DNA from 2 places in the Pseudoalteromonas phenolica genome. Region 1 is predicted to be linked to the other one. Evidence: riboswitches for the same ligand, from Rfam matches in the RefSeq annotation. Region 1 holds a riboswitch; the other holds the start of a gene.
What was found. Region 1 has a riboswitch for cobalamin ahead of PP2015_RS13895 (ABC transporter ATP-binding protein). Riboswitches for the same ligand answer to the same signal wherever they lie in the genome.
Positions count from the first base shown of each region.

Region 2: linked by a shared signal. The riboswitch ahead of PP2015_RS14940 (TonB-dependent receptor plug domain-containing protein) and the one ahead of PP2015_RS13895 (ABC transporter ATP-binding protein) in region 1 are both predicted to bind cobalamin.

Region 1 covers NZ_CP013187.1:3,107,901-3,124,058, forward strand. Annotated here, with positions in the region: gene PP2015_RS13870 (cobyric acid synthase) at 1-185, opposite strand, end outside; gene cobU (bifunctional adenosylcobinamide kinase/adenosylcobinamide-phosphate guanylyltransferase) at 195-728, opposite strand; gene PP2015_RS13880 (adenosylcobinamide-GDP ribazoletransferase) at 747-1,520, opposite strand; gene cobT (nicotinate-nucleotide--dimethylbenzimidazole phosphoribosyltransferase) at 1,522-2,583, opposite strand; gene PP2015_RS13890 (FecCD family ABC transporter permease) at 2,587-3,576, opposite strand; gene PP2015_RS13895 (ABC transporter ATP-binding protein) at 3,573-4,388, opposite strand; cobalamin riboswitch at 4,475-4,596, opposite strand; gene PP2015_RS13900 (histidine phosphatase family protein) at 4,608-5,210, opposite strand; gene nqrM ((Na+)-NQR maturation NqrM) at 5,278-5,490, opposite strand; gene PP2015_RS13910 (FAD:protein FMN transferase) at 5,614-6,630, opposite strand; gene nqrF (NADH:ubiquinone reductase (Na(+)-transporting) subunit F) at 6,723-7,949, opposite strand; gene nqrE (NADH:ubiquinone reductase (Na(+)-transporting) subunit E) at 7,967-8,575, opposite strand; gene PP2015_RS13925 (NADH:ubiquinone reductase (Na(+)-transporting) subunit D) at 8,586-9,218, opposite strand; gene PP2015_RS13930 (Na(+)-translocating NADH-quinone reductase subunit C) at 9,218-9,964, opposite strand; gene PP2015_RS13935 (NADH:ubiquinone reductase (Na(+)-transporting) subunit B) at 9,957-11,156, opposite strand; gene PP2015_RS13940 (Na(+)-translocating NADH-quinone reductase subunit A) at 11,161-12,504, opposite strand; gene fabV (enoyl-ACP reductase FabV) at 12,897-14,087, opposite strand; gene PP2015_RS13950 (BolA family protein) at 14,215-14,529, opposite strand; gene PP2015_RS13955 (alpha-ketoglutarate-dependent dioxygenase AlkB family protein) at 14,579-15,166, opposite strand; gene PP2015_RS13960 (methyltransferase) at 15,207-16,158, shown strand, end outside.
Region 2 covers NZ_CP013187.1:3,320,481-3,336,638, reverse strand. Annotated here, with positions in the region: gene PP2015_RS14990 (VanZ family protein) at 1-317, opposite strand, end outside; gene PP2015_RS14985 (YajQ family cyclic di-GMP-binding protein) at 493-975, shown strand; gene PP2015_RS14980 (DUF2799 domain-containing protein) at 1,023-1,466, opposite strand; gene PP2015_RS14975 (tetratricopeptide repeat protein) at 1,477-2,856, opposite strand; gene PP2015_RS14970 (hypothetical protein) at 2,860-3,540, opposite strand; gene PP2015_RS14965 (ExbD/TolR family protein) at 3,542-3,949, opposite strand; gene PP2015_RS14960 (MotA/TolQ/ExbB proton channel family protein) at 3,937-4,344, opposite strand; gene PP2015_RS14955 (MotA/TolQ/ExbB proton channel family protein) at 4,346-5,635, opposite strand; gene PP2015_RS14950 (DUF3450 family protein) at 5,632-6,423, opposite strand; gene PP2015_RS14945 (Ig-like domain-containing protein) at 6,636-8,120, opposite strand; gene PP2015_RS14940 (TonB-dependent receptor plug domain-containing protein) at 8,123-10,117, opposite strand; cobalamin riboswitch at 10,204-10,413, opposite strand; gene PP2015_RS14935 (RidA family protein) at 10,535-10,927, opposite strand; gene spoT (bifunctional GTP diphosphokinase/guanosine-3',5'-bis pyrophosphate 3'-pyrophosphohydrolase) at 10,935-13,055, opposite strand; gene rpoZ (DNA-directed RNA polymerase subunit omega) at 13,478-13,753, opposite strand; gene gmk (guanylate kinase) at 13,856-14,479, opposite strand; gene PP2015_RS14915 (GGDEF domain-containing protein) at 14,663-16,158, shown strand, end outside.

The DNA of each region.
Region 1 (16,158 bases):
GCTTGCAGTGCTTGAGCACGGCCTATTTCGCCGCCACAAGGGGTTACCGCACTATTGAGTGCCATATTCTGAGGTTTAAATGGCGCAACCTTAACCCCAAGCCTTGCAAGCACGCGGCATAACCCCGCAACCAAGGTACTTTTACCCGCATCAGATGTAGTGCCCTGCACCATTAACGTTTTCATCTTACTCACTTATTTAATCCTTAGCGGGCAGCCAGCCATGATAAAGTCAACACGCTGTGCAACTTTAGCGATATCTTGATTTAACCAGCCAGACTGGTCGACAAACACCCGGCTTAACTCGCCGAGGGGCACTATGCCATGACCTACTTCATTGCTGACTAGCAAAACAGATGCTCGTGTATGTTGTAATGCCTCGAGCAAACGCTGCTTTTGTACTTGTAATTCAGACTCTGATTTTTCACATAACCCATGCGTTAACCATAAGGTTAAACAGTCGATTAATACGCAAGTGTCGCGACCAAACTTTTGTAATATGTCGGCTAGGTACCATGACTCTTCAATCACTTGCCAGCGTTTATCTCGTGTGGCGCGGTGATGAGATACGCGCTGAGCCATCTCAGCATCTTTAATTTCTGCCGTGGCGATGTATACAAATTTACTCACTTTACCTGAAGTATATAAATCCAATGCCGTTTGTTCTGCGAAACTACTTTTTCCAGAGCGTGCGCCACCTAAAATGAGATGAATATTATTTTGAGTCATAGCTAGTCACTTGCCTCATTACACCCAGAGCGCCACTAAAGTTAAATAAATCATGATTTCACAGCATTGTTGCGCAGCGCCTAAGCAATCTCCCGTATACCCACCAAGCTGTTGCTTAAACCAGTTTATACACAGCTGGCGAGTTAAAAATAAAACAGCCACTAAAATAATCACACCCATTAAAGACAACGGTGTAAAAAGCCAAAGCACAAATAGCGCACACAGTGAGGTTAAAGCAAGGAAGTCTTTTGCATGAGAAGAAAGCGACATGGCGACTGGCTTTACCTTTGATTGCGCATCTTCTTGCACGTAAGCAAGCTTACCAATGATACTCGTCGCCATTGCACGGCTAAGAGTATGGCCTAAAACTAGTGCACAAAGCACTTGTGTAAAGCTATTGCTCAGTAGGCTCAGTAGTTGAAACTTTAATAACAGTAATAAAATAAGTGCGCTGGCACCATACGTGCCTAAACGACTGTCTTTCATAATCGACAGCTTTTGCGAGACAGTCCAACCGCCACCAAAACCGTCCCAGACATCGGCAAAACCATCTTCATGAAATGCGCCAGTAATTAAAATACCCAGAGAGAGGGTAAGGATCACACAAACGCTTGGCGGAAAAATCAAAGACGCAACACCATATACAGCAGCTAAGGTAACCCCCAACAACAAACCAACTAAGGCAAAATAGCCACTTGCTTCACTGAGTGCATTGTTTTCAATCTCTTGTTCAAAATGTACAGGCACACGAGTTAAAAAGCTCACAGCCAATAAAAAGTGCTGCTTATTCATGTTAAACAACTTTCGTGACATTTGCGTCATCAAAACTATTCATGTCGTTATAAAACGCCAGAGCACTTTGTAACAAGGGTAAGCTCAATGCCGCCCCCGTCCCTTCGCCCAATCTAAGACCAAGATCTAAAAGAGGCTTAGCATTAATTGAATTTAACATTTGCAGGTGCGCTTGCTCAGAAGAGCAATGGGCAAACACCATATAGCTTTGACTGTTTGGCTCAATACGAATAGCCAGTAATGCCGCGGCCGTTGCAATAAATCCATCAATAATAATAACCTGCTGTAACTCCGCAACAGCCAACATGGCGCCGACCATTTGACAGATCTCAAACCCACCCAAACAACGTAAGATTGCATGTGGGTCATTCAGTTTATCTCGGTGTAAGTTAAGCGCGGTATTAATCAGCTCCACTTTTTTATCTACCACTTCGTTTGAGACGCCCGTGCCAAGCCCAACCGTGTATTCAGCAGAGAGCCCACTCAACGCGCTAAAAATAGCCGATGCTGCACTGGTATTGCCAATGCCCATCTCACCAAATGCAAAAGTGTTACAACCTTGCTGATATTGTTTATGAACAAGCTTCTTAGCAAACTCAAAACCTTGCGCTTCTTGAGCTTGGGTTAACGCTTCACATTCATCAAATGAACGCGTAACTGATCCCAAACGCTGTGAGGTAACACCTAAGGCCTGGTCGGGTTCACTTAGAATACCGCAATCGACTATCTCGAGTTGCCACCCTAATTGTTTGCTGAAAACATTAATTGCAGCGCCTCCTGACGCGAAATTCGCTACCATTTGGGCTGTTACTTCACTAGGCGCGATAGATACACCTTTTGCAGCGATACCATGGTCGCCTGCAAACACTGTTAGAGTGGGTTTGCTGATTTGTGGTCGAAATGCTGAAAGCTGCTCAGGTTCTATACCCTGAGAGAAAATAGTCACCAGCTGTTTAGCCAATGTTTCTAGCTCACCTAACGCACCCAAAGGCTTAGTTTTCAGGTTTATTTTTTTTTCGATAAGTTCGCGAGAACGCGTATCAAGTGCTTTAACTGAGAACATACGCTAAGGCCTTTTTTGTTTGAGAGTCAGTAAAGTTAAAAAGAACACACTGCCTATTGCAGCAGTGATAACACCAATGGGAAGCTCTTGATTATCAAGAATAGTACGGGCAAATAAATCTACCCATATCATCATCAACCCACCACTTAAAGCAGTACACAGCAGGCCAATTGAAGTTGCCTGTGAAATGAAAAAACGTACCAAATGCGGGATCATTAACCCGACAAAGCCAATGCCACCGCACATAGCAACCAATACAGCGGTCAGCAATGAACTCAATAGCAACATGACTAAACGTAATTTAGCCACCTGAATACCTAATGTTGCAGCGCTTTCATCACCCAGTAATAGTGCGTTTAAACCACGCCTAAACAACAGCATACAAGCCATACATAGCAATACAATTGAACAGGGCAACCACAACCATTGCCAATCAGCGCGACTAAAGCTACCTAAGTTCCAAAACATAATGGCACTCACGGCTTGTGGATCACTCCAATACAGCAGCAAACTGGTAAATGCACTAAATAAAAAAGACAAGGCAACACCGGCGAGTAACATCGCTTCTACCTGTCTCGCCCTTTGTCCATAAGCAATCAACAATAATAGGGTCATTGCCAGCGCACTGCCTAAAAACGCCGCCCCTGACATCGCCCAGCCAGCTGTGATGCCTGTAAATGTGATGAGTAACACGACACCAAATGACGCGCCTGATGAAATACCAAAAAGGTAGGGATCTGCCAAAGGATTACGAGTCACGGTTTGCAATATAATGCCCGCCAACGCCAAACCACTACCAGCAACAAATGCTAAAATCACTCTGGGAATACGTAATTCCATAACAATTTTTTGCTCAAAGGCCTTGGCATCATAAGCAAATAAAGTTTGCCAAACAGCACTCGCATTAATATCAATCGCGCCATGCTTAATGGCAACTAAAGCACTAAAAAAGCAGCTTATCAGCAAAATTAACAGCGAAATAAGCGGCTTCATAGTTGATATCCAAAGTGGTAGCGGATATGAGGAATATGGGTTTTGTCTCTATACGGGCAAGGTACTTGCGTGACCTCAGCACAGACATCAAATACATCACTGAGTAATTGCGCATCTAGCACATCAGTTGGCGTTCCACTTTTATATAGCTCCCCCTGTTGGAGCACCAACAAGCTATCGCTCATAGCTGCCGCAAGGTTTAAGTCATGGAAAGAAGCAACCACAGTGATCCCCATTGCCTTGGCAAGCTCCATAATTTGTATTTGGTATTTCACATCCAAGTGACTGGTTGGCTCATCCATGATCAATAGCCTAGGTTTTTGTGCCATGGCTTTAGCGATCAGTGCCCTTTGTTTTTCACCACCAGAAAGGTGAGCAAATGACTCGTTGATTTTGTGTGTCAGACCAACCTGTTCAATAGACTTTGCAATTAGTTCATGATCAGCTTTATTTAATGGTGAAAATAAACTTTTATGAGGTGTTATACCCATTGCAACCACATCATAAAGCGATAGATTAAAATGCTCAGGCATTTCTTGCAGAACCACTGCAACTTGTTGGGCATATTCGTTATGCGAGAAACTTGAAATCGTTTTGTTAAAAAGGGTTATTTGTCCGCTTGAAAGGGTAAAAAAACGGTAAAGGCAACGAAGCAGCGATGACTTACCAGCCCCATTAGGACCCAATAAACCAATAAACTGCCCCTCAGCAACATCAAAAGAGATGTTGTGTAATATTTGATGTTTATCTAGTACCAAATCTAAGTTTGAAACTTGCAGTGCAAATTTAGAGTGCTGACAAGCTGATTGCATTCGTACCCTTACTAACGGTTGGGCAGACACAAACGCACAGTCCTAACCGAATTACGGCTAAAATTGTGTGCTCTTGAGTACGCCCGCTCAAGAGGATTTTTCTGACCTTGGTATCTGACTTCGTGCATTTAAATGCACTTCACAGTTGCGGGGACAGTTAAGCAGTTTCAGCTTATTCCCAAGATTAATCAGAAAAACCATATTATGAAGTCTAGATGTCTAAAACACAACTTTAGGCCACGGCTTATATGCTTCATCAAAGTAAACTTCAATCTTTACCAATTTAGCATAGCCAACTTCTAAACTATTGATAGAGGACAGAGAATCTAAAGGTAAGTTAATGACTTCAGCTAAAATTTGTTTGATAACACCGGCATGAGTCACCACTAGGTTGTGTGTGGTATGCCGGGTTGATAGCTCAGCCTCCCACCATTGCTTAACTCGAGACCTGAAAGCACAAAGGGACTCTCCATTTGGCGGTGTATGTTGCCAAGGCGCCTGCCAAAATTCACCTATACTTGGATTCTGAGTGTTCTCCCAAAGCCACTCATAAGTTCGACCATCCCAATCCCCAAAATCCATTTCTTGAAGTTGCTTTGCTATCACCAGTGGTAAGTTTGATTGCCTGGATTGCTTTCTAGCAAAGCTCAGACAACGCTGCATGGGGGAAGAAATGCAAGCATCAAATTGGACTGTTTTTGGTAAAGCAGACTCCATCGCTGCTACCCCTAACTCAGACACGGCAACGTCAGTTTTAGAACCAGTGAGAATACCTGTAGTAACAGGTTTACCGTGCCTTAGGAAATACCATGTCTTCGTCATTTTAGCCTCAGATCAAAAATGCGAGCCTCAGCTCGCATTTGATTAAAGATTACTTGCTTAGTTTATCTTAAAGAATCTGGTTCTCTTTCCAAGCTTGTTCTTTCGCCATACGCTTTTTACGTCGGTCACATGGATCATCGCAATCACATGACTTTTCAATACCAACCGCGCCTAAACCGCCACAGCTGCTTGCCATAGATTTCTTTTGCACGATTACACCGACAGCCATAGCTGCAACAATTAAAATAAGTAACCCAAAAGTTAGGAAAAATAGTGACATGCACAGGCCCCTTAAAAACAGTTTAACGGCTCAATATATCTGAACCAAATGACGGCATTTAAACAGCCGTCATTATAACGCGCTTAGTGTACTATTTCGACTAATTAATCAAAATTGCCTTATTTACAAATAAGGCGCAAAAGCCGGGCTTGAATAGGTCACTAGCCCTTCATTACTTTTACTAATTAAATATACAGCTAAATTGTGCTTTTCTGCGTAAGCTTTTGCTCGCTCTGTGCCCATGACAGTAAGTGCTGTTGCCAAGCCATCAGCAGTCATTGCAGAAGGGTGTAAAACGGTCACAGACACCAAATCATGCTTAACTGGTTTGCCTGTGCCTGGATCAATCAAGTGCGTATAGGTCTCGCCATCCATTTCGTAGAAAATACGGTAATCACCTGAAGTCGCCATGCCGTTATTGCCTGGTTCAATAACTTTATGCACTTGCCTCTGCCCTGCTGGCGCATCTGGCTGCTCAATCGCAATACGCCAAGGTTGTGACTGCGCTTTAGTGCCGGCAATTCTAAGCTCACCACCAATTTCAACCATGTAATTTGTCATCCCTTTGGCTTCTAGAAGCTCAGCAACTTTATCGATACCAAAGCCTTTAGCTGTCGCTGAAAAAGATAACTCTAAACCGTCAATGGTTTTCGCTAACCCTTCGTCTGTTAACACCAGCTTATCAACACCAATGTGAGCCTTCATTTCATCAAGTTGAGACTGTGAAGGTGTTTTTGTTGGGCGTTTATCTGGGCCAAACCCCCATAAATCTATGAGTGGGCCCATGGTGACATCTAGTGTTGTTGTTGAAACACCTAAACGAACTGACTCTTTCACAACTGACTTAAAGTCATCACTGATAGGCATAAAAGTATTTGCAGCCAACGTATTGAATTGATTAATCTCTGAGTTTTTCACCCAAGGTGACATAGACTGATTCACCGCAATCAAAGTGTTATCAACTTCTGTTTTTAATGTCTCTGCAGTTAAATCTTCATTAATTGGAAAGGCTTTGACCGTATAAGTGGTTCCCATTGTTTTACCCTGAATAACAATAGGTTCAATCTCTTGTTTGTTGTCAAAACACCCTGTCAAAACAACCGTGATCAGTAATACAAAAATGCCTACTAGTTTCTTCATACTTTTCTCTATCCCAAAAAAAACCCCAAGCTTATTGCTTGGGGTTTAAGTCTATCTTATTTCAGTGAAGTGTTCACTGAGATAACGCTGATTTAGCCACCGAAGTCATCTAGTAAGATGTTTTCGTCTTCAACACCTAAATCTTTAAGCATGTTGATTACAGCCGCGTTCATCATTGGAGGACCACACATGTAGAACTCACAATCTTCTGGCGCTTCATGGTCTTTCAGGTAGTTTTCTAAAAGAACGTTATGGATGAAGCCTGTGTAACCTTCCCAGTTGTCCTCTGGTTGAGGATCTGAAAGAGCTACGTGCCATTCAAAGTTTTCGTTATCAGCCGCTAGGCCATCGAAATCTTCTACGTAGAACATCTCACGCTTAGAACGTGCACCGTACCAGAAAGACATCTTACGGTCTGAGTTAAGACGCTTAAGCTGATCGAAGATGTGTGAACGCATTGGCGCCATACCAGCACCACCACCTACGAATACCATTTCTGCATCAGTTTCTTTCGCGAAGAATTCACCGAATGGACCAGAAATAGTCACTTTATCACCTTCTTTAAGTGACCAGATGAACGATGACATCTTACCACATGGTAGGCTTAGGTTGTTTGGCGGCGGAGTCGCGATACGTACGTTAAGCATGATGATGCCGTACTCTTCTGGGTAGTTAGCCATTGAGTATGCACGGATCGTTTCTTCGTCAACTTTAGACTCAAGATTGAAGAAACCAAAACGCTCCCAATCTGCACGATATTCTTCAGGAATATCGAAGTCAGCGTATTTAACGTGGTGAGCTGGCGCTTCGATTTGGATATAACCACCTGCACGGAAAGGTACAACCTCACCATCAGGGATACCAAGCTTAAGCTCTTTGATGAATGTCGCTTTGTTATCGTTAGAGATAACTGTACATTCCCACTTCTTAACACCGAAGATTTCTTCTTCTACTTCGATTTCCATGTCAGTTTTAACAGCAACCTGACACGCTAGACGACAACCTTCACGTGCTTCACCTTTTGAAATATGGTCAAGCTCAGTTGGCAGGATATCACCACCACCCGCTTTAACGTGAACAGTACACTGGCCACAAGAACCACCACCGCCACAAGCAGATGAAATGAAGATACCAGCGTCTGCTAGTGCACCTAGTAGTTTACCACCTGGTGCTGAAGTAACTGCCTTTTCAGGGTCACCGTTAATGCTGATTGTGATGTCACCGCTTGGTACAAGCTTCGACTTCGCTGCAATGATGATCAATACAAGCATTACAACGATAGCGATGAACATCCCTACGCCTAAATATACCTCAAGCATGATTTTTCCTCGCTAAATTAAAGTGAAATACCAGAGAATGACATGAAGCCAAGACCCATTAGACCTACTGTGATGAAGGTAATACCTAAACCACGAAGACCATCTGGTACGTCTGAATACTTCATCTTCTCACGGATACCAGCAAGTAATACGATTGCTAGTGCCCAACCTACACCTGAGCCTAAACCAAATACCACAGACTCACCGAAGTTCAGGTTACGCTCAACCATGAATGCTACTGCACCGAAAATCGCACAGTTTACAGTGATTAGTGGTAAGAAGATGCCTAGTGCGTTGTAAAGCGCAGGGAAGAACTTGTCTAGCGTCATCTCAAGGATCTGTACAAGTGCTGCGATTACACCGATGAAAGTTAGGAACTTAAGGAAGCTTAAGTCAGCTTCAGGGAAGCCTAACCACTCTAGTGCACCTGGCGCTAAGATTGCTGAGTAAACTAATTGGTTTACTGGAACAGCAACACCAAGAACGAAGATTACTGCAACACCTAGACCCATTGATGTAGTTACTTTCTTAGATACAGCAAGGAAAGTACACATACCTAGGAAGAAAGATAACGCTAAGTTTTCAATGAAAACCGCTTTAACGAATAAATTGATATATTGTTCCATCTCTCTCTCCTTATGCCTTCGCTTCTACTTGGTCTTTCTTATAAGTACGAAGTACCCAGATGAAGAAACCAATGATGAAGAACGAGCTTGGCGGTAGGATTAATAGACCCATAGGCTGGTACCAACCACCTTCAGAAATAAGTGGTAAAATCTCGATACCAAATAGTGTACCTGAACCACCTAGTTCACGAATGAATGCAACTGTTAGAAGTACAACTGAGTAACCTAAACCGTTACCGATACCATCAAGGAATGACATCAGTGGAGGTGTCTTCATTGCGTATGCTTCTGCGCGACCCATTACGATACAGTTAGTAATGATTAGACCAACGAATACCGAAAGCTCTTTCGCTGTTGCATATACAAACGCTTGAAGCGTTTGGTCTACCACGATTACCAATGAAGCGATGATAGTCATCTGAACGATGATACGAACGCTTGATGGGATGTGGTTACGGATCATAGAGATAAATAAGCTTGAGAAAGCACATACTAATGTCAGAGCGATTGACATGATAAGTGCATTCTTAAGGCTTGATGTCACTGCTAGTGCAGAACAAATACCAAGTACTTGAAGCGCAATTGGGTTGTTCGCAAAAACAGGGCCAAACAAGACTTCTTTCATTTCTTTTGCATTTGCCATTAGTTCAATGCTCCTTTACGTACGTTCGCAAGGAATGGACCGAACGCTTTGTCGCCTGTCCAGAAGTCAACTGTGTTATCAACACCTACAGATGTTAATGTCGCACCAGAAAGACCATCTACTTTGTGTTCGTTGTTACCAGCAGTACCTTTTACGATATCAAGTGGTAGCTTTTTACCTTCGAACATAGACGTCCAACGTGGGTTTTGGATTTCACCACCAAGACCCGGTGTTTCATTATGCTTGTAGAAGTTAATTGCTTTAACAGTCTTAGTATCAGCATCTAGTGCTAGGAAACCGTACATAATACCCCAAAGGCCGTAACCTTGGATTGGTAGAATGATAGTATCTACTTGACCGTTAGCATCTTTAGCGAAGTAAACTGGAGATTCAGTCGTCATACGCTGAACACCGGCTTTATCTTGCGCTTTTTCAAGCTTCACACTGCGCTTTGCATCGAACTTAGTTGATTCGAAGTCGAAAGAGTTTGGATCTGTATCAACAAACTCACCCGTCTTCATATCAACAACGCGTGCTTCGATATTTTCGTTAAACGTTTTGAAAACATCTGCTGAACTTTCAATACCTGCTGCAGCAAGAATATTGCGTTGCACGTCTTGAGTTTTATTTGCTTGTTGTAGTGGACGTAATTGAACAGATGCCATAGAAACAACAACTGCACATACTAAACATAGGCCAACAACAACGCCTAGCGTTTTGCCAATAGTTTCATTGTTACTAGACACGTGCCAATCTCCTCTTAACGTTAGACTGTACAACGAAGTGGTCGAATAATGGTGCAAATAGGTTAGCGAATAGAATTGCTAACATCATACCTTCTGGGTATGCAGGGTTAACTACACGTACCAGAACAACCATTACACCGATTAGTGCACCGTATGCGAATTTACCTTTATTTGTGAAAGACGCAGAAACTGGGTCAGTCGCCATAAAGAACATACCGAATGCAAAACCACCTAGTACTAAGTGCCAGTGCCAAGGCATAGCAAATGCAGGGTTAGTTTCAGAACCAATCATGTTCAGAAGTAGAGACATCACTACCATACCTAGGAATACACCAAGCACGATACGCCATGACGCAATACGAACATAAATTAGGAACAAACCACCAATCATTAGTGCTAGCGTTGAAACTTCACCCATAGAACCTTGTACGAAGCCATAGAAAGCATCCCACCAAAGTGCCATGTTGTTGTAATCAAGTGCACCTTGCGCCGCTAGGCCTAGGTTTGTTGCACCTGTGAATGAATCAACTGCAGTCCAAACCGTATCACCTGAGATATCAGCTGGGTATGCGAAGAATAAGAACGCACGGCCTGCTAATGCTGGGTTAAGGAAGTTACGACCTGTACCACCGAATACTTCTTTTGCAACTACAACACCAAAAGTAATACCTAACGCGGCTTGCCATAATGGAATTGTAGAAGGAAGGATCAATGCAAATAATACAGACGTTACGAAGAAACCTTCGTTAACTTCGTGCTTACGGATTGAAGCGAATAATACTTCCCAGAAACCACCAACGATAAATACCGTCGCATAGATTGGCAGGAAGAAACATGCACCGTAGAAGAACTTAGCACCAATACCTGATTGTGCTGTTAGTTCACCACCTAATGCTTGGAAAATAGCAGCCTGCCAAGTGTTAGCAATTTCAAAACCATTACCAATTGCTAGTGCAGCTTGGTGACCGATGTTGAACATACCAAAGAACATTGCAGGGAATGTCGCCATCCACACTAAAATCATAATACGTTTTAGGTCGATGTTGTCACGAACGTGCGTGCCACCTTTGTTTACATAACCTGGAGTGTAGAAAACGGTTGCGACTGCTTCATACAGGGCATACCACTTTTCATGCTTACCGCCAGGTTCAAAATGCGGCTCGATATCTTCTAGAAATTTCTTTAAGGCCATGGGATTAACCTTCCTTCTCGATAGTAGTCAGGCAATCACGTAAGATTGCGCCGTACTCATACTTACCTGGACATACGAAAGTACACAGTGCTAAATCTTCTTCATCTAGCTCTAATGCACCTAACGCAATCGCACTATCTAAATCACGTGCAATTAAGTCACGAAGTAGTGGTGTAGGTAGAATGTCGAGTGGCATAACACGCTCATAGTTACCGATTGGCACCATTGCACGCTTAGAACCACCTGTAGACGTTGTCATATTGAACAAACGGCTCGGCGCTAAGTGTGAGATAAATGTACGTGTTACAGAGAATTTGTTGCTACCTGGTGCAATCCAACCAAATAGTTCTTTCTCGCGACCTTCAAGTAATACTGATACTTGAGTATGGTAGCGACCTAGGAAAGCGTGAGGGCCGGTTGCTGTTTTACCAGCTAACACAGAGCCAGAAATGACTCGGTTATCACCGTCTTCAAGCTCGCCTGCAACTAAATCAGTTAGAGAAGCGCCAACTTGTGTTTTAACTAAGCGAGGATTCTTAACGCGAGGACCCGCTAAAGCAACTACACGGTCAGAGTAGATTTCACCAGTAAGGAATAACTTACCGAATGCAATCACATCTTGGTAACCTAAATGCCATACCTGCTTGTTTTCAGATACTGGATCTAGGTGATGGATGTGAGTACCTACTAAACCTGCAGGGTGTTTACCACCGAACTCATGAACTTCAACTTGAGAAAGTGAAGAGCTTGGTACAGTGCTACCTGCTTGCTTACATACGAACACCTTGCCATCAGTTAAGCGAGATACTACAGCTAGACCCGCTTCAAACGCTTCAACGTTTTCAGCAATGATCACAGCCGGATCTGCAGCTAATGGGTTTGTGTCGATTGCAGTCACAAAGATTGAACTTGCAGTTGCATCTAGTGCTGCCACTCGGCTGAATGGACGAGCACGTAGCGCTGGCCACTGACCAGATTCAACAAGCACTTCTTTTACTTTTTCACGGTCTAGGTTGCTTAAATCAGCAGCCGCCACCTTTTCAAAAGTAACCTGCTCGTTGCCTTGCACTTCAATCACGATAGATTGAAGAACACGCTTAGCACCACGGTTAATTTCTTTAACTACACCAGAAGCTGGTGCAGTGAACTTGACGCCTGGGTTCTTTTTGTCTTCAAAAAGAACTTGGCCTTTTTTGACTTGGTCATCCACGCGAACATGCATGGTTGGACGCATACCGATATATTCTTCACCTAGCACGGCAACTCGTTTGACAGCTACGCCATCATGAATTACTTGCTGAGGTGCGCCCTCTATTGGTAAGTCCAGACCTTTTTTTATGTTGATCATACGCACTTGCATTACATTAACGGAAAGAAATTGAAAAATCTTTTTTTGCCCCAAGATCTAGAAAGTGACCATTCTGTATTCGGCAAAGCCAAGCGACAAAACAATCCATAACTAAAACCTTGTGGACGAGTCCTCACATATTTCTGTGATTTTAACATTAATAACCCCCACTATGCGAGTGGAATTATGAAATTAATCCAGATTTACAAGGTCTTTTCGAGGAGAGAATAGAATGAATTTAGTTCAATTTAGACCAAAGTCCAGTTGCTGAAATACGCAATGAATCATTTTTAATAAACAGAAGAAAACTTCAGGTGTTAGCAGAAAAAATAAATATGAATAAACAAAAAAGGCCGGCAAAGCCGACCTAGTTATAAAAGTGATACTAGTGATTAAACTAAGTTGTTAATTTCAACCACTGTGTCTACGTCTTGCTCGTAGTCAACACCATCTACGCCGAAGCCAAATAATTTCAAGAATTCATTGTGGTAGCCAACATAGTCTGTTAACTCATCAATGGTGTCTGTATCAACCGTATCCCAAATGTGCTGAATACGTGCCTGTACGTCGTCTTCGAGCTCTTTGTAATTTTGGAATAAGTGACCGCCATCGTCAAAACGTGGGGTTGCGCCATATAGATTTTCGTTGAATAAACCGTGGATCTGCTCAATCGTACCTTCGTAAGTACCATCTGCTTTAGTCACTTTAAATAAAGCTGAAATATAAAGTGGCATAATTGGAATAGCAGAACTAGCTTGTGTCACTACAGCGTTAAGTGAAGAAACATACGCTTCACCTTTTAGTTCAGCTGTCGCTTCACGGATTGCTTTCGTTGCGCGATCTAAGTCTTCTTTCGCTTTACCGATTGTAGCGTGACCGTAAATTGGCCAAGTTAGTTCTTTACCAATATAAGTGTAAGCGCTTGTTTTGAAACCTTCAGCTAATACGTCAGCATCTTTTAATGCATTGATCCAAAGTTCCCAATCTTCACCACCCATCACTTTAACTGTGTTAGCGATTTCATCTTCATTCGCAGCTTCTACGCTTATCGAATCGATAATACGCTTAGATGTATTTAAGTTCTTCGTTGTGATGTCTTGACCGATAGGTTTAAGTACCGATGAATGCGTTTCACCCGTTTTAGGATCAGTACGACGCGGAGACGCTAGGCTGTAAATTACTAAATCCACTTTGCCCATTTCAGCTTTAATCGTTTCAACTGTTTTAGCTTTAAGCTCATCAGAAAACGCATCGCCGTTGATATTCTTAGACCAAAGACCCGCCGCTTCTGCTGCGTTTTGGAAAGCTGCCGTGTTATACCAACCTGCTGAAGCTGGCTTTTTCTCAGTACCTTCTTTTTCGAAGAAAATACCCAGAGTTTTAGCACCAGAGCCAAACGCTGCTGTAATACGAGAAGCTAGGCCGTAACCCGTTGATGCACCAATTACAAGTACGTTTTTAGGACCGTTTTCTAATTGTCCTTGTGCTTTTACATAATCGATTTGCTCTTGAACGTGAGCGGCACAACCTGCTGGGTGTGCATTGGTACAAATAAAACCACGAATTTTCGGCTTAATGACCATGATGATTCCTATCTTTATTTAAATTTACGGAGCGTAGTTTAAAGGCTGATCTTAAAAATACAGGTCTGATCAGCTATAAAATTAGGCTTAATTCGATGATAAAAGTCTCGCTTAACCCTAATTTTGACTATTTATCGAATTTAGAGCCACCTAAACACTTTGGTGATTCAGGGATTTGTCCATGCTGCTCAGAATACTCGTCAGGCGTGTAAGCATGGATAGACAAAGCATGAATATGCTCAGCTAATTCAACTTTTAGAATATCGTTAATCTGGCGATGGCGCGGTAATAATCGTTTACCCGCAAACTCTTCACTGACCACAATCACTTTAAAATGAGACTCTTCGCCACGACTGTGCATGTGACTTTCATTAATGACATTTAAATGCTTGCAAGCGATTGCCGCAGCGATTTTTTCTTCGATCTGAGATTGCATTGACATGAATATAAACTCTGCATTTTTCAATTGTGGCTACTATACCGAGATAGGATTATTTAACAATACTTCTAAATGTCAGGTTGATACGACCACCTTTTACTTTGCTTTGTTTTGGCAATGAGTGCTGGAAAAGTTGCTGACTGTGACCAGACATTACTAAACAACTGCCATGCTCTAGCATTAGCTCCCATTGCTGCCCTGTCGTTTTATGTTTGATCTTAAATTTACGCGCAGCACCTAAAGAAATCGAGATAATTAAGGGATCTACTCCCAGCTCAGCTTCATCATCACTATGCCACCCCATAGTGTCATGACCATCTCGATACCAATTTAATAGCAGGGCATTAAACGACTGATTGTAATGACCTTGCAGTTTATTTCGCATAACCGCCAACGGCTGAGTCCAACTTTGATTATCTAGTGTATGATTTGAATAGGCATAATGTACCCCTTCATCTGCCACAAAACTTTGCAAACGAGGAATAGGATGAAATTTACCGAAAACCTGAATACTGGGCTGTTGCCAGTTTAACTCTCCAGTGAGATGTTCATACAAGTCGAGCCCTTTTTGAAATGAGATCAAATTTGGAAAATAAGCAAACCCCGCTGGCAACTCAGGTTTAGTGAGTTTTGATGTCATGTTATTATTCACCTCATAAAATGACTACTTATAAAAAACTATGACGACTGAAGCTGTATTGGGCGGTCACACGCTTACTTTACATCGATTTCCACTAGATCAGAAAAATAGAAGCCTGCAAGCGTGGGATTCTGCCGATGAGTATTTGATCGAGCATATTCAAAACGAACACACCAACGCGCAACATATTTTGGTGTTAAACGATAGCTTTGGCGCCTTAAGCTGTGCATTACATGCTTTAGATACGCAAACTTCTCGCAAAGTGACCAGTTTTAATGACTCTTATGTCAGTCAGCAAGCATGCCTATATAATCTTAAAGAAAACGAGTTAGAAAGTCGTCAAACTGTATTACTTGATAGTCTTTCAGATTTACCTAGCGACGTTGATCTTATTCTTATCAAAATCCCAAAAAATGCTGGCTTTTTACAGTACCAACTAAGCTTACTCAGTCAGTTTGAACATGATGTGCCGGTGATCGCTGCGGGTAAAGCGAAAGAAATACACACCTCTACATTAAAAAGCTTCAGCCATTTTATTGCTGAGCCTTCGACCAGTTTAGCAGTTAAGAAATCACGTCTTATTTTTAGTCAAACAAAACACAAAAAGCAGACTTGTAAGTTTCCGGTGAGCTGGCCTTTAGAAAAAACTGAATTCACTGTCTTAAACCACGCTAATGTATTTTCTCGTGACTCCCTTGATATTGGCGCGCGTTTTTTTAGCAATTATTTACCTCAGGGTAAGAAACCGTTAAGGATTATTGATTTAGGCTGTGGAAATGGTGTTATCGGCTTACAAACATTGGCAAAAATGCCAAATGCTAAAATCACTTTTGTTGATGAGTCGGCCATGGCTGTGGCTAGTGCCAAAGCAAATATCGAGAACAACTTACCTGAGCGCTTGCAAAATTGTGAGTTTGTTCAAGATGATTGTTTAACTGATTTTGCACCTAACAGTGCAGACTTGGTTTTGTGTAACCCGCCATTTCACCAAG
Region 2 (16,158 bases), 210 kb from region 1:
GCGAAATAACTTAAATAGTAGCTGGCAGCACCAGCAACATCAGCAACAAAGTCACCGATAGAAGCTTGTCTATAAGGTAAGGTATCTTGCATATATTCAATACCAATGCCATAAGCTGTTAGTAAGCATAATTGTAGCCAAACTGGGAAGCGAATTGCATGATGCATAATAAAAGCTAAGACAAAGAAAATACCAAAGTGTGCAACTTTGTCCGCATGTTCAAAACGAATACCAGAATGCTGGATCTCTTTAGCAAATAAAAAAGTACAAATACTTAAAGTGAGCAGTAATAGAATTTGATAAATACGCCGAGTCACAAAACTTCCTATTTCTCTATGCAGGCAAAGTTTCATCAGTATATCATCGAAAAATGGATGGTGGGTGAATATACAAAAAGCCCATGTAAATGGATGTGAGCTGAAACATAAATTTATTCACCGAGTCGGTTTTTGCTTGTTATAATCAGGCCATAATATGATTAGGAGATAGATAATGCCATCATTTGACATTGTGTCTGAAATTGAAATGACAGAAGCGAAGAACGCGGTAGATAATGCTAACCGTGAACTTGAAACCCGTTATGACTTCCGTGGTGTTGATGCATCAATTGAATTAGTTAACGAGACGATTAACCTGAAAGCTGAAGCCGAGCAGCAAGTTATGCAGTTGTTCGATATCATTGCTGCAAAAGCGTCAAAGCGTGGCTTAGATGTTTCAAGCCTTGAACTAAAAGACATTGAGCGCTCTGGTAAATATGTGTCACGTAAAGTTGCACTTAAACAGGGTATTGATAAAGACATGGCGAAGAAAATCGTTAAGCTTATCAAAGACTCAAAAATCAAAGTACAAGCCTCTATTCAAGGTGAAGAAGTTCGTGTAACAGGTAAAAAGCGCGATGATTTACAAGAAGTGATGCAGCTAATTCGTACTGGTGAACTAGGTCAACCTTTCCAGTTTAAGAATTTCCGCGACTAAATTAGATAAGTGGCAATAGGTGAACTATCGCCACTCTACACGCGCCACTATTTTTTTTCTGGTGGCGCATTATCTCTTTGCTGTATGTAGCGTTCTCTTTCTCGTAAAGCATGTTCAGCTTGTTTCATTTCTTCATCTCTGATTCTCTTTGCTATTTTGAAGCCTTTTTCAAATTCAGCGCGCATTTCTAATGGGCATATAGTGTTTAGTTCAAGGCCTTTCTTGCCTCTTTCGAAGCCATTATCATAAGTGCAATAAGTCATTAAACCATCAGTAAAGCCATCAATGTAGTGCGTTTGAGCAGTCTGTATTAATTGCTCTGAACACTGTTGTTTGTATGAATCAAAAATACGTACACTCTTGCCTGATACTGCTGCTTGTTGACCAAATTCATACCACTCGCTTTCTGATGCATTGCAAGCTATTTTAGTTGTCGTTGACTGACAACCTATCAGCAAGCTTAATGGTAAAAATAGTATTATTTTGTTCATCTAATAGTCCTTAAATTTCCTGCTGTTTTCTTGTTTGAATAATATTTTCAATGAGTGCTATTTGCTGCCATATACCTTTGGTTTCTGAATAGCGATTAGCGACGTTTTTTAGTGTTTTAAGTGCTGCTTGATAGTTTTGCAAATCAACATAGAGCTGAGCTCTTGCAAGCATGGCCTCTTTTTTCGATTCATTAAGTGCTTCTGCTCTTAATAGTAAGGTTTCTGCTTTCGTAAACTGTTTGTCGGATGTGAGATAATTGGCATATTCAAGCAATGCCTTACCATTATTTGGGTTCTTCTCAATTGCAAGCTGAAAACTTTCTGCAGTTTGAATTTTCTTATTTAATTGTTTAGCGATTAAGGCATGATGAAGGTGAATAATACTCTGCTTGGGTGCTGACATCGCTGGCAGTTTACTTTCTAGCGAACTGAGAATTTTCTGGCTTTGAGACCACAGCCCCCTTTGACCGAGCCAAGTTAAATAGGTGTTGAGGCTGTTCATCTCGAGGTCGAAGTTGTTTAAATGAAAGCTAATCAGTTCGACTGCTCTATCAAAACTATCAAGTTGCATATGAAGCTGAGCTGCTATTTTGTAATTACTTTGCTGTTCGTTACCGAGCAATATCGCCATTTCTAAAGATGCTAATGCTTCTACATTATTGTTCAGTTCAAGTTTAAGTATTGCTTGATTTAGCCATAACTTATGGTCGTTCGGGTGCTTGGCAATAAGCTCGCTTAGAAGTGCTTGTGCAGCAGGGTACATTTTGGCTTGCGTTAAAGAAATAAATAACCCTTGCTGCCACTGTTCTTGGGTTGGTTCTAATGCGAGTGCTTGCTGGTACGCTGATATCGCAGAATAGGGGCCGTATAGAGATAAATTTAAATATGCTAACTGACCATATATTAGAGCATCTTGAGAGCCATAGGAGATAGCATTAGAAAAATGTTCTCTTGCTTTCTCTAGCTCCCCTTTTAGTAGGTAGAGCTGTCCAAGGTCACCATGCGCCCTAATAAGTTGTGGGCTACGGCTCAATGATGATAAATAGGCTTTTTCAGCTTTATCATAATCCTCTAACGCGAAATATAGTTGTGCTTTTAGCATTATCATGGCAACGCTTAACTCTATTTCATAAAAAGCCTCCAGCTCTTTAAGGACTTGCTCTCTTTTACCTTGCTCTAAGAGGCTCTTTAAACGTTCAGCCGTCTCAAGCTCTTCAGGTGCTATGTTTGCCTCTTTTTCAGTGTAAGGACCGGTAAATTGAGGCAATACAAATGTTGGAGGCGCAACTTCTATCTTAAATTGAGCGTATGATGAGCTGGCAAATGCGACAGTGCTACACAGGCTTTGAGACAGTAGCGCAGCAATAATTATTTGTTTTAGATTCTTCATAGATTATCTGCCGTAATTGAAGTTAATAGAGTAAAAGTAAATTGCTTGCACAGCTCGGCCATCTTTCTTTGGCTTGCTGAAGATTGCATGGCTGACCCAAGCGCGGATCACTTCTTCCATTTCTGGGTAAACAGGATCAACAATGCGTTTGATATAGGGCTTGCCTGATTGATCAATAATCAATTCAACCTGTGTCTTTATTCGCTTCACCCCCTTTTGTCTAACAGACTTAGGGGGAGGGAAATATTTTTGTCGCACGACTTGTGGCACGCGATCGAGCTTTTCGACAGCCAGTAAAGGCATATCAAGGGCTAATCGCTCTTGAATCACCTTTGCATCAATCGCGAAGTTGGGTAACTCAAGCGACTCGACTTTTGGTAGTGTCATTGTCGGTTTATCAGCATAATTAATACTAGGTCCGTCACCTAAGCTGGCTAGGTTAAGCGCGGTTTGAGACGGCTCACTACTGCTCGAAGTAGTTTTCACTGGCGGTGGTGGCGGCGGTGGAGGGGTTGGTAAAGCCACGTCTATTTTTCTGGTAATGAGGTCAGCTTTAGGTGCCTCAGGTTGCTGTTTTAGTAAATGTAAGCTGAAAACTAGACCTGCAACAATCATTGCACTTAGCAGCCAGGGAGCTAAAGTGAGCGTTCCATACTTCAATGAATTATGAGTCAGAGGAGCCATATTATTGCGCCTGTGTTGCTAGGCTAATATTGCTCAAACCGGCGAGCTTAGCTTGATCAATGACTTTTACCAATAACTCAGTGGGAACGCTTTTGTCTGCTTGAATGATCAGTGGACGAGTTTGCGAACGGCTTGCTTGCATCAATGTTGCCCTTACACCGGCAACGCCAATATTAGTGCCTGCATACATGACTTGACCTGTATCCGTTATCGCAATTAAAAATACTGACTTTTGCAACTGCTGACTGGATACGGCGTTGGGTTTATCAACCTCTACCCCTGTTTCTTTTACAAATACAGTGGTCACGATGAAGAAGATAAGTAGTATAAAGACCACGTCAAGTAGTGGTGCTAAGTCTATCTCTTGGCTTTTAGATTCGGAAATTTTTTGTTTTATTAGTGAGCGCATGCCGTATTTACCTGCCAGTTAGAAACTTTGTTTCTCAAAGCGGTATGGAGCAAAAGACCAGGTACAACAAATACTAAGCCTAGCTGAGTAGTGAACATAGCAGTGGCAATCCCGCCACTGATCATCTCTTGCATATCTAGTCCGTTGTTGACAGACATGAAATTAAAGGTGCTTAGTAATCCACTGATTGTGCCCAAGAGTCCCAGTAAAGGTAAGGATGCAAGCAGTGTCTTTAGAGCGCTTAACCAGTAATTACAACGCGCAGCCCATTGTGTGTTGCAAGTTGCGAAAGCCAGTAACGATAAAAGCTTACCGTAACTAAAAAATGCAACGCCAATCAATGTCCATACTATGGTGTTGTTGAGTAGCTTTAGGAATATGCTGATATCTGTCATGTTAGTGCATCGCAAATTTACTAATCTGAATAGCATTGGCTTCAAGCTTGGCGTTATAGCTTTTAGCCTTACGGCTTAACAGCGCACTTATAATGAGTGACGGAATAGCAACAATCAGCCCAAGCTCTGTTGTTACTAAAGCTTCCGATATTCCTCCTGAGACGGTTGCCGCATCTCCAGTACCAAAGGTATTCATCATCATAAAGGTATTTATCATGCCAGATACGGTACCAAGTAAACCCAAAAGCGGTGCAATAGCAGCTGTTGTAGCAACAACGCCTAAATAGTTTTCAACTTTATGTTGGTGCTGCATTAAGTAAGACACGATTTGATCGTCCCTTTGCTCAGAGACTGGTGTATCGAGCGCGATTTGAACTAGTTTTTTCTCTGCGCCATCAAATGGAATTTGCACTCCAAATGAAGTTTTTTTGGCATTGAGTTGCTCAATGAAATCCTTACTAATGCGAGGTAAGCGCATGAGTTGAATGCTTTTAAGTAGTGCAGCGATAAATGCTAATAAGCCAAAAAATAAAATAGGTAATGCCCACACACCGCCTTTTTTAATGTGGGAAACTATCCCTTGCTGGTTATTTTGCAACTTAGTGGCATTACCAAGTGTCGGGTCAAAAGTCACACTCCCTATGCCCGTTTGATTGAGCTGCAGTAATTGCACAGCTTGAGCATTTTGGCTTACCCCTTTAACAAGGTTGGGTAGAGTTTGATTAACTGGATTTTCAAGCAACCCACCAGATTGTAATTGGGAATTATATGCCAGTTGGATAGGGCCAATATTGAGTACATTAAAAGGTTTGATCTCACCGTTTGTACTGATCACATCAGTTTGTTGCCAGCTGGGTGCAAGATCGTCGATTAATTCGTTTCTCAGGCGCCGAAATATCTCAGGATTGACTGTGACATCGCTCGTTCCAGTATGCTCAAAAGCAATATTTTGTTGTTCCAAATAAGTTTGTAATAACAGTTTTTGGTAATTATCTTGTTCTCGCCATTTATTGATCCGGTCAGAGAGTTGCTCAATACTCATCAACTGCTCATCGGCAGTTCGTTGAATTGTTGTGGCTTGTTCTCGTAATGCTTTGACGGCAGCAAGCTCTTTATTTAGCTGGACCTGATATTTCAGGGTTTCTTCGTTAATCTTAGACTCAAGCGCCTGCAGTGACTTTTGAGATTCAGTGATCCTGTTGACGAGCTCTTGGCTGACAGAAATAGGGGCTGCAGTAGAAGAAAAGCCAGTGATCAACAAGAGAAGTAATATTGTGAGCCGAGTGATCATAATAAATCCTTTTCAATGGGGGCTATAGCAATAGGAGCATTCACAAAGGCTGCAGTTGTAGGTTTATTGAGGATAGATTTTATTTGCGCAAGAGATTGTAAAAGGTCTTCTTGCGAAGAGAGGCCTAATAACTGCTGAGCTTGCTCTGTGTGGTGCCACTGCCAACCATGTTGTTCTACACGTCCTATCCCAAAGTGTTTACCATCTTGGCTAACGTACCAAGCCTGTGACAAACCCAAATAAATCTGACTTACGAGCATTTGTGTCTCACCGCCTGCTGTAGGAATAGTCATGTTGGTATTATTCATCGCCACTCTTTGATTAAACTCAGTCGCAGATTTAAATATGCTTAAAAGTTTTTCTAGTTGCTCGCTGTTGGAGTAGGGGCTGCTATTAATGGTTGTTAAAGCATCTTCCCATTGAGCTTGAATAGGAGGGGGTAATAGAGGTGAGATTCTATTAATAAATTGCATTAGGCCCTTTAGCTCAACTTCAACCAATCGCTGATTTTCTTCAAGCTGTTGCTGTTGCTGAGTGAGCTCAAATCGCTTTTCGTCCACTTCGCTTCGCGCGTCTTTGGCTCTATTGAGTAATGCACGCAACGCTGCTTTTTCTTCTTTTAGCAACTTTATTTGATTTTGTAATGATTGCTGATTTGTTTGCCAGCTCAATTCTAGTTTGCCTTTTTGGCTCTCTAAGTCTAGCCATTGTTGCATTAGCTCATAATCGGTTTGGTTGGCAAATGCATTACTGGACAGCGCTGTCATTAAGAGGACTATTTTTTTCAATTATTGTTTTCCCTGTACTCTTCTTAGATACAAACTACAATTGCAGAAATAGTTCAAATAATCAACAGTTGGCGTCATTAGTTTTTTGCATGTTCAAATAATAAGGGTATGAAAATAAATATTTTTACTGTTTTAAATAGGAGGTTTTATATAAGGAGATGTGTTTTTTAAAGAGAATAAAGGGGACTTAGGTCCCCTCAAAAAATAGTTGACTATTGTTCTGCCAGAAATGCAATAGAGCTAGGATTTAATTCAGTTGCTAGTCTATCTTTATACTTTTCATTTGTTTCGGTATTTAAAATATCGATACCCGGCGCTGTTGGGTCGCCAATACTCATCCATAAAAAGTTAGCTGAATCTAGCTTGATTTTACTGATGGCGGTTTCACCCGTGTTAGCAATACCTGAAGCGATAATTTCACCTGACGTTGGGTTAAACTCATGCAGAGTAGATTTTACATGGTAAGACGGCGTAAAGAAGGCTTCTGAGCTATAAAAGTAGCCTTTTTCTGCTGACACAATGGCTGTACCACTGATGTAACCACTGGTATTGTTTTCAATGTCTTGTGCGGTTAATACTGATTTTACTGAATAATCAGCAGGAGAGATCTCTTCAATACGGCTAAGCTCTAAGCTTGGCGCTGAGTAGCCGCTGCGTGTAGTAACATAAATCTTTTCATTTGCTGCAATTATGCTGTTTTCTAGCGGGTTCACACCAGCAAGAGGAATACCTTTAAAGCTGTCTTCGCTGTTTGCATTTGTTTCAATCTCTTCATCGGTTGCAGTATCAAACACGGCTACATATGCAGTACCTGCAGAGAAGTTATCGTTTTGCCTTTGCATTGCGATATAAAGCTTATCGTCTAAGATAACCGCTGCTGAAGGAGATGGCGTGCCATTTTTATTGTCATTGCTGTAAGCCGAAATATCTAATTCACCAATTTTAAAGTCTTCTTGCTGAGTTGCTTGCGGGTTAACGATCCATACTTTGCCTGAGCCATAACGAATCAAATACGCTTTTGTATCACTTAATGAAACTAGAGTGTAAGGGTTACGACTGGTTGAGTCTTGATCATCTTGCGTCGAGTAAGACCATACCGCAGCGTCTTTTTCAGCTACATTGTATTTATCAATGGTATCGATAAAGAAACGGCCGATGTGGAAAAGGTCTGAGTTATAGCTGGCAACCGTGTAATCTGACTTGGCTTTGACATAATAACCAGTTTCTACTTGTTGATTGAGAGCATCAACAAATACGACTTCAGAACTGGTGTAATCAGGTGCAATTGTTTGTACTGCGGCAAAATCCGGGGTGTCTTTAACATCGCCCAGTGAAACAGTGATGTTTAAAGAGGTGCTGAGTTTGTCAGCCTGATTTTCCGTCGCTGTAAGAGTAACTGAAAAAGTGGTTTTTCCAGCTGTTTCGAAGTCTTGTGCATTTTTGAAACTCAGTTCGCCCTGTTGCGTGATAGTAAATAAATCACTGTCGTCACCGCTAATTGTTAAGGTAATAGCGTCGCCATCGGGGTCATTCGCAGTATAATTTGCAACCAGTGTGGTGTTTTCAAGTACAGATGGGTTCAATTCACCACTTAGTGTTGGAGCACTGTTATTGTCTGAGCTGCCACAGGCAGACAGCAGTAGCGCCGAACAAATAAGGCTTAGTGAGAAAGGAGCTCTTGAGCTATTAAATTGCATAGTTATAGACCTTTAATTGAGTATTTGACTTGAAAGCTGCGTCCTTGAGCGGGGCGGTTTGCTAAGTCTTGATAGTCGTTATTGAAAATATTATTCACTTGAAGTGACAGTGTTTGTTGGCTGTTCTGCCAAGTAACACTGAAATCGCTGATTTCTCTATCACTTGGTGTGCCATTGCCTTTGGCTTGCGTATTAGTGAAGCGATTGGTTCTGTTGAAATACAACTCTTTATCGATATGAGTATCGAGTGATAGTCGCCAAGCTTCGTTCAGTTGATAATTCAAACTGATGCTATATTGCTGATGATAAATACCTGGTAGCTTTTTATCGTCAAAGGCAACAAACTCGGAGTGGGTTTGGCTATCTATTACATTGGCCTGTAGCTGTGTACTCCATGCTGAATTAAAACGGTAATCTATTTGTAGTTCTAGGCCATTTAAAGTGGCATCACTGACGTTGGTATAACTGCCTGTACCCGTTGAATTAAAAATCGCAACAATGGCATTTTCTTGCTTTGTTCTATACAAACTGCTGGTGATATTAAGTGCATTTTTATTGTAACTAGAGGCCAACATAAAGGTGTTGGAGTGCTCAGGTGCTAGGTTTGCATTGCCTTTAAACGCACCTCTATCACCATATAACTCAAACAACGTGGGAGTGCGAATGCCCTTAGAAAAGGCTAATTCAAGTTCAATGTCATTAAAATGGGTGGTTGTGCCGAGTTCATAGCTTGAATAACTGTCATCTTGCTTGAGTTGATCGACTTGCTCAGCACTCACATTTCGTTTTTGATTGCTCGAGCGAGACTTTTGTTTGTTAGCAAGTAAGTAGCTTTGCAAAGGTAAATCTTCACTTTGCCATTCGACTCTTGTTCCGAAGTGTAAGTCTGTTTGCTGCGCTTTTACATCACAGCCACTGAAACCATTGCATATATTGATTTGGTCATTTAAAAATTGTTCCGAAGTAAATTGCTGTTTTGCAAGGTTGCTATAAGGCAATAGCGTAATATTGTCGAACACAAAAGTCGGCTTTAAGCTGACAAAATATTTATCAGTATCGTAAAAGTAATCTCGCTGTAAGACGCTACTTGGTGCGTCAATATAATGCTCTTTTTTGCTATCTATGTAGCTTTCAAATTCGACTTCAGATAAATGCTTTGAGTCACTTTTCCACACATGAATGTATCCAGCCCGCCAGTTCTTAGTTTCTAGATTTGAAAGGTTTTCAGGTGAGTTATTTTGATAATTAGGGATGGCTTTATTTTGCTTTGTATACTGTGCATTGAGGCGAATGTTATGCGCATCTAATGAGATTTGATCATTTATGTACAAAGCCGTTTTATCATAATCGTTATTACGTAAAGGTTGCTCAGCACTGATGGCAGAATTATCGAATGTTTGCGGTACCATGTAGTCATAGTCATTTTTAACTCTTAAAAATTGACCGCCAAGAGAAAGTGCATGAGTATCTAGTTTAACATTATGATTTAGGTTTACTTCTTTGAACCCAAATGATCCCGCAGCTAGGCTCAAACGAGTTTGTGAAGCTGATGGATTGTACGTGTTTACCCTGATCACACCACCAATTGGCGTCATTCCTGTGCCAATCGCCTGACTCTTGCTGACTTCAATACTTTGAATTTGTTCTACTGGGATCTGATTTAAATCGAAGCCGCCAAATTGATTGTCGTTTATTAATTGACCATCGATATACAGCTGAACTTGTTTACTGCTTGAGCCTCGAATAGAAACATTGACTGGATTACCAACGCCACTAATTTGTGTAATTTGCACTCCATTGATAGTGCTTAAAACGTCAGATAGGCTTTGTGCGCTGGCAAGAAATTCGCTGCGCTGGATTAATTGATAGTTTGCTGTGGTCGTGCGTTGCTGCTCTATTTCGATGATTTCCATCTCGTTTTGCGTATTTTGTGCATTGGCAAACTGCGCGCTAGGCAAAAGGCAACAAATAATAAAACGAGAAATTAGCAACTGCATACGCACCTCAAAATGAGGACGATAAGATACATCACCAAAGCGAAATTACGATGGCTAATACCTTATATCGCCCACCGCAATATAATCTTATGGTTGATAGTTAGGCCGGTCTCCGGGCTTATGCAATGATTGCAATTACCGTTGCGGGGGCAGCGTTAGATTACTTAACCTAATAACAAGGTTCAAAATAGATGACTCTATTATGAAGGTTGCTTTAAGTTTTAGGTTACGTCACTAACTTCCCGATTATCTCAAGTCGATACTATGATCTGAGCACCTAGCTATTTAGACGGCTAGTCTGATGGCTTTATACCGAAAAGTCAAAGAAAGATATGCTGAACAGAGGAGTAGGTTTGTGTATAGAGGATGTGCTTCGTAAGTGTTACGAAGCACATAAAAGAAATACTTGATGTGAGATTAATTTGTTGAAGGCAGTTCCATGATGCCGTCAATCTCGATTTGCACACCTTTAGGTAATTCTCTTACACCGATAGCTGCACGTGCAGGGTATGGTGTTGAGAAGTGTTGGCTCATGATCTCATTTACTGTAGCGAAGTTGCTTAGATCCGTTAGGAAGATATTTACCTTAACCATGTCTTGTAAGCGACCACCTGCAGCTTCACACACGGCAGTAAGGTTTTTAAACACCTGTTGCGTCTGCTCTGCAAAGTCTTCAGAGATAACTTCCATAGTGTCTGGCACTAATGGGATCTGGCCAGACAGGTATACAGCAGTACCTACTTTAACCGCTTGGCTATATGTGCCGATCGCTGCAGGTGCATTGTCTGTTGAAATAATAGCTTTGTTCATAATAATCCTACTTTTTACGGTATACACGTTGAACATCAGGCATCACCCTGATCTTACGCATCACATCCGCGACGTGAACACGGTCTTTAACCGTGATACCTAAATCAATAATATATAAGTTACTTTCTTTTTCGTCAGTGGCAATTTCGACGATATTTGCGTTGGTACTTGCCACTACACTGGTTAATTTTGCAAGCGTACCTTGGTGGTTGATGATTTCAACTCTAAGACCTGCAATATATTCTTTCTCTGGGTTGTCATCCCATTTTACGACGAAATATTTCGAACGTTCACTTTCCCAGCCTTTAATGTTTTTACACTCTTGGCGATGAACGTTTAGGCCCTTACCTTGGCTCACATAAGCGGTGATGGCATCACCTGGTACTGGACGACAGCATTTCATGTAGTTAACTAGCATGCCTTCTGTACCTATGATCGCAGCTTTTGCCTTTTTAGCTAAGTGTTCAATACTGCCATCATCTTCGTCAAGATCATCATTTTGCAATAAGCGCTTGGCAATCAGCACACTCATGATATTGCCACAACCAATTTCAACAAGTAGTTCAAGCATGGTTGAAAGCTTGTGCTCTGCTAGTACACGGTCAATTTGTTCTTGCGAAATGTCACTTAATTGATATTCGCCAAGGGCAGAATCGAGTAAGCGACGGCCTAACTCTAGGGCCTCTTCTTCTCGTTGGCTCTTCAGATAGTTGCGAACACCTAAGCGCGCTTTACCTGTAACAATAAAATTTAACCAAGTGGCGTTAGGGTGAGCGCCAGAGCTTGTAATCACTTCTACGGTTTGACCTGTATCGAGCGCTTTGCTGAGCGGATAAGGTTTACGATTTACACGCGCGCCTACACAGGTGTTACCGACATCTGTGTGTACCGCATAAGCGAAGTCGACGGCAGTCGCACCCATTGGGAGTTCTACAATGCGGCCGTCTGGCGTGAAGACATAAATTTCTTCTGGGAATAGTTCAGTCTTAACGTTTTCAACGAATTCAAATGATGAACCCGCGCTCTGTTGTAATTCAAGTAAGCTCTGCATCCACTGACGAGCACGCTGCTGTGCAGTGTGACCCGCACTGTCGCCAGCCTTTTTATACATCCAATGCGCAGCAACCCCTTTGTCAGCCATTTGATCCATATCGTGGGTACGAATTTGGATCTCGACAGGAATACCATGTGGGCCAACAAGCGAAGTATGCAGTGACTGATAACCATTGGTTTTTGGTACGGCAATGTAATCTTTGAAGCGTGTTTCGATTGGCTTATATAAGTTATGTGCTACACCGAGTACACGGTAACAAGTATCAAGGTTATCAACAGCAATACGGAAAGCATAAATGTCCATAACTTCATTGAACATCAGTTCTTTATTAAGCATTTTACGATATATGCTATACAAGTGTTTTTCACGGCCACTGACATTTGCTTGAATACCAGCTTCTTCAAGGCGAGATTTGATCTCATTTTGAATATTGCTGATCACTTCTTTACGATTACCACGAGCTTTTGCGACTTCTGATTTTAGAGCGCGATGACGCATTGGGTAAAGCGCCTGAAAACCTAAGTCTTCTAATTCATTTTTAATGTCATGAATACCAAGGCGATTAGCAATAGGCGCAAAGATTTCTAACGTTTCGCGGGCGATGCGACGACGCTTATCTGGGCGAAGTGCGCCAAGCGTGCGCATATTATGCGTTCTGTCGGCAAGCTTAATCAGAATAACGCGGATATCTTGCGTCATCGCCATGATCATTTTGCGATAGTTTTCAGCTTGGAATTCTTTTTTATCTTTAAAGCTGAGTTTATCTAACTTACTTACACCCTCGACAAGCTCCGCGACAGTATTGCCAAAAATCTCAGCAAGATCTTGCTTGCTAAAATCAGTGTCTTCAATCACATCATGCATGAGTGCAGCCATAAGAGTTTCATGGTCTAAACGCATGCTGGCAAGAATTTGTGTCACTTCAACTGGGTGAGTGATATACGGCTCGCCACTAGAGCGAGTTTGCCCTTCATGGGCTTCACGCGCCACCACGTAGGCTTTTTGAACCAGTTCTACGTCAGCGGGGGAAAGGTATTCTGAGATCTTTTGCTTCAGGCCTTCAAAAAGATACATTCACACTCCAATGTTCCAGTGAAGTAATATGATGCTATGAATATACGATGAATTATCAGAGAAACCAATGGCTAGCTGTGACTTTTATGTCTACGGTGAGTAATTAACCTGAACTCTGGGTAATAAATCTATCTCCAGAGGCTACTTTCAACGCTAACAGCGTTGAATTCACTTGCAATAGGCTCGCTATTGACGCGCAAATTCGCCTTGCCTGCATGGATGTAGGTACCTTGGCGATAGCAGGACGCGTGAGCGGTGTTACCCTTAAAAGTCTCCGTCTGCAGATTAAATGATATTTATTATTGCAATATCAATATGCTAGTAAATCTCTTAACCAAAGTTCAGGCTAATATTTGTTATTGACCACTAAAAACAACAAAGCCAGCGTTAAAGCTGGCTTTGAGTATGAAGTGCAGGGGATTTTAGCTGTTACCGCCAACAATTGCAGCAACCGCAGCAAGCTCTGCAGCTTCTTGGTTTTGTTGCTCTTCACGATCGATCATATCAAGAGACGAGTTGTTCACAAGTCCTTGTTCGATCTCACGTAGGGCGATTACAGTTGGCTTATCGTTTTCAGCATCAACCATAGGATCTTTACCACCTACAGAGATCTGACGAGCGCGACGCGCCGCTACTAGGATTAAGTCAAAACGGTTACCAATTTTATCTACTGCATCTTCTACAGTTACGCGAGCCATCGAAGCACTCCAAAGTTATTCATGTCGAATTGGTAAGTTTACTTGATGCAAACCAATTCTCCAATAGGTGGTTAAAAATTTATCTTGTTTAAATGAGAGAGATTAAGCCAATAACTCAGCAATTAAACTTTGATGACGGTGTTTTTGTGCATCCAGTTCAAGGCGAGCAGCCATGACAATATGCTCAAGTTGCATTAGAGCTGTATCAAAATCATCATTTACTAATACATAATCGAACTCATCATAGTGCGAGCTTTCTGATTTTGCTTCCGCCATGCGCCCTGCAATTACTTCTTGAGAATCCTGTCCACGGTTGTTTAAGCGATTTTCAAGTTCGGCTTGCGACGGCGGTAAAATAAAGACCGTTTTTACTGATGGCATTAATTCACGAACTTGGCGCGCGCCTTGCCAATCAATATCTAAAAACACATCAATGCCTTGCTCAAGTTGAGACTCTATCGCCGCTTTTGAAGTGCCATAGTAGTTTTCGAAAACTTGTGCCCACTCAAAAAAGTCACCTTGATCAATTAAGGCTTTAAATTCATCTACACTAACAAAGTGATAGTGCTCACCATTGTTTTCACCTGGACGAGGACTACGGGTAGTGTGAGAAACTGACACTTTAATATCAGCATGTTTCTCTAACAGTGCTTTGATTAGGCTTGATTTTCCCGCACCAGAAGGCGCTGAAAGAATAAATAAATTACCGCGAGTTTGTGATGTCATAATTAAATCTGTGGCTTGAAACGTGATTTGGTTTCTAAAAGCACATTTTAAACCCTGCCAGTTTAATTAGCTAGAACAGATTTCGAACGCAATAAAATTGTCATACAGCGGTTGTAAAATAATCGGATACTGTTTCTGTTTTGGTGATCTGCAGTGGAGAGTGGTCGCATAGAGGCGTTTAAAATTGACGCGCAGAGTTTACAAACAATTTTAGACGAACGTTTGGTGGAGCCCTTATTTCAACCAATTTGCGATGTTGCGCGGCAAACTATTTTGGGTTTTGAGGCATTAAGTCGAGGCCCTGAAGGATCTGAATTAGAATCACCAAACGCCTTATTTTCAGCAGCACAGCGTTTTAATAGGCTCTCTGAATTAGAGCTATTATGCCGTGAGAAGGCGATTGAGCGTTTTGCTGAACTGAACCTATCGGGCAAATTGTTTCTAAATGTCAGCCCAAATACACTACTAGACCCAAATCACCCTAGAGGTGAAACTCTTCAGCTTATTCAACAATATGGGTTACAGGCCAACCAAGTTGTAATTGAAGTGACAGAGCAAGACAAAGTAGATGACGGCTTTTTGTTGCTTAAAACCATCGGCCATTACCGTAAATTAGGCTTTAACATTGCTATTGATGACTTAGGGGCGGGTTACTCTGGGTTAAAGCAGTGGTCAGAGTTACAACCTGACTTTGTAAAGATCGACCGCTACTTTATTGATCATTGCGATCAAAGCTTAGTTAAACGTGAGTTTTTAAAGTCAATTATTGAACTTGCTAAGGCAACGCGTACAGCTGTTATTGCTGAGGGTATTGAACGCGCTGAAGAATTAGCTTTAATCACACAGTTGGGAATTACCAATGCGCAAGGTTTTTTAATTGCACGGCCCTCAGCTGTGCCATTGAATGCCTATCCAAATACTTTAAAAGAGTCGAGCCAAGCACAAGGAAATGTGATGCATCGAGGTTTAGTTAAAACAATTGGCGAATTAACGCATGTCACTCCAGCTGTGTTAAATGGCGTATTATGCCAAGATGTACATCGCGTGTTTGAAAAAGACAAACAGCTGATGAGTCTCGCTGTCGTTGATGAGCAGCAAATGCCAATGGGTTTACTTCACCGAGATCAATTAACAGAAGTTTTTGCTGCGCCTTATGGTCACGCTTTGTATGCTAAAAAGCCTTTAGCTTCTCTCATGGACAAACAACCTTTAATTGTAGATGAGCAGTCTCAACTTGATGAGGTGAGTCAGTTAATTACAGAGCAAGACTTTGATATTCGTCGCCACATAGTGGTAACACAAGGCGGAAAGTATTTAGGCTTGGTACCACTTAGAGCAATTTTAAAACACATTACCGAAGAAAAAATTCGCAATGCACAGCATGCAAACCCGCTCACTATGTTGCCTGGTAATGTTGCAATAAACGAAGCCATAGAACAGCGACTGTTAAATAAACAAGACTTCACCTTGGCGTATATCGATTTAAATCACTTCAAGCAGTTTAATGACTTGTATGGCTATGCCAGTGGTGATGGAGTGATAAAACTGCTCGCTGAAGTGATAAGTGAATGTTGTATTGGTTTTTCTGGATTTGTGGGACATATCGGAGGTGATGACTTCATGGTGGTATTCGATGGCGATGACGCTGAGCCACTTTGCCGAGAAATTATCAATGAGTT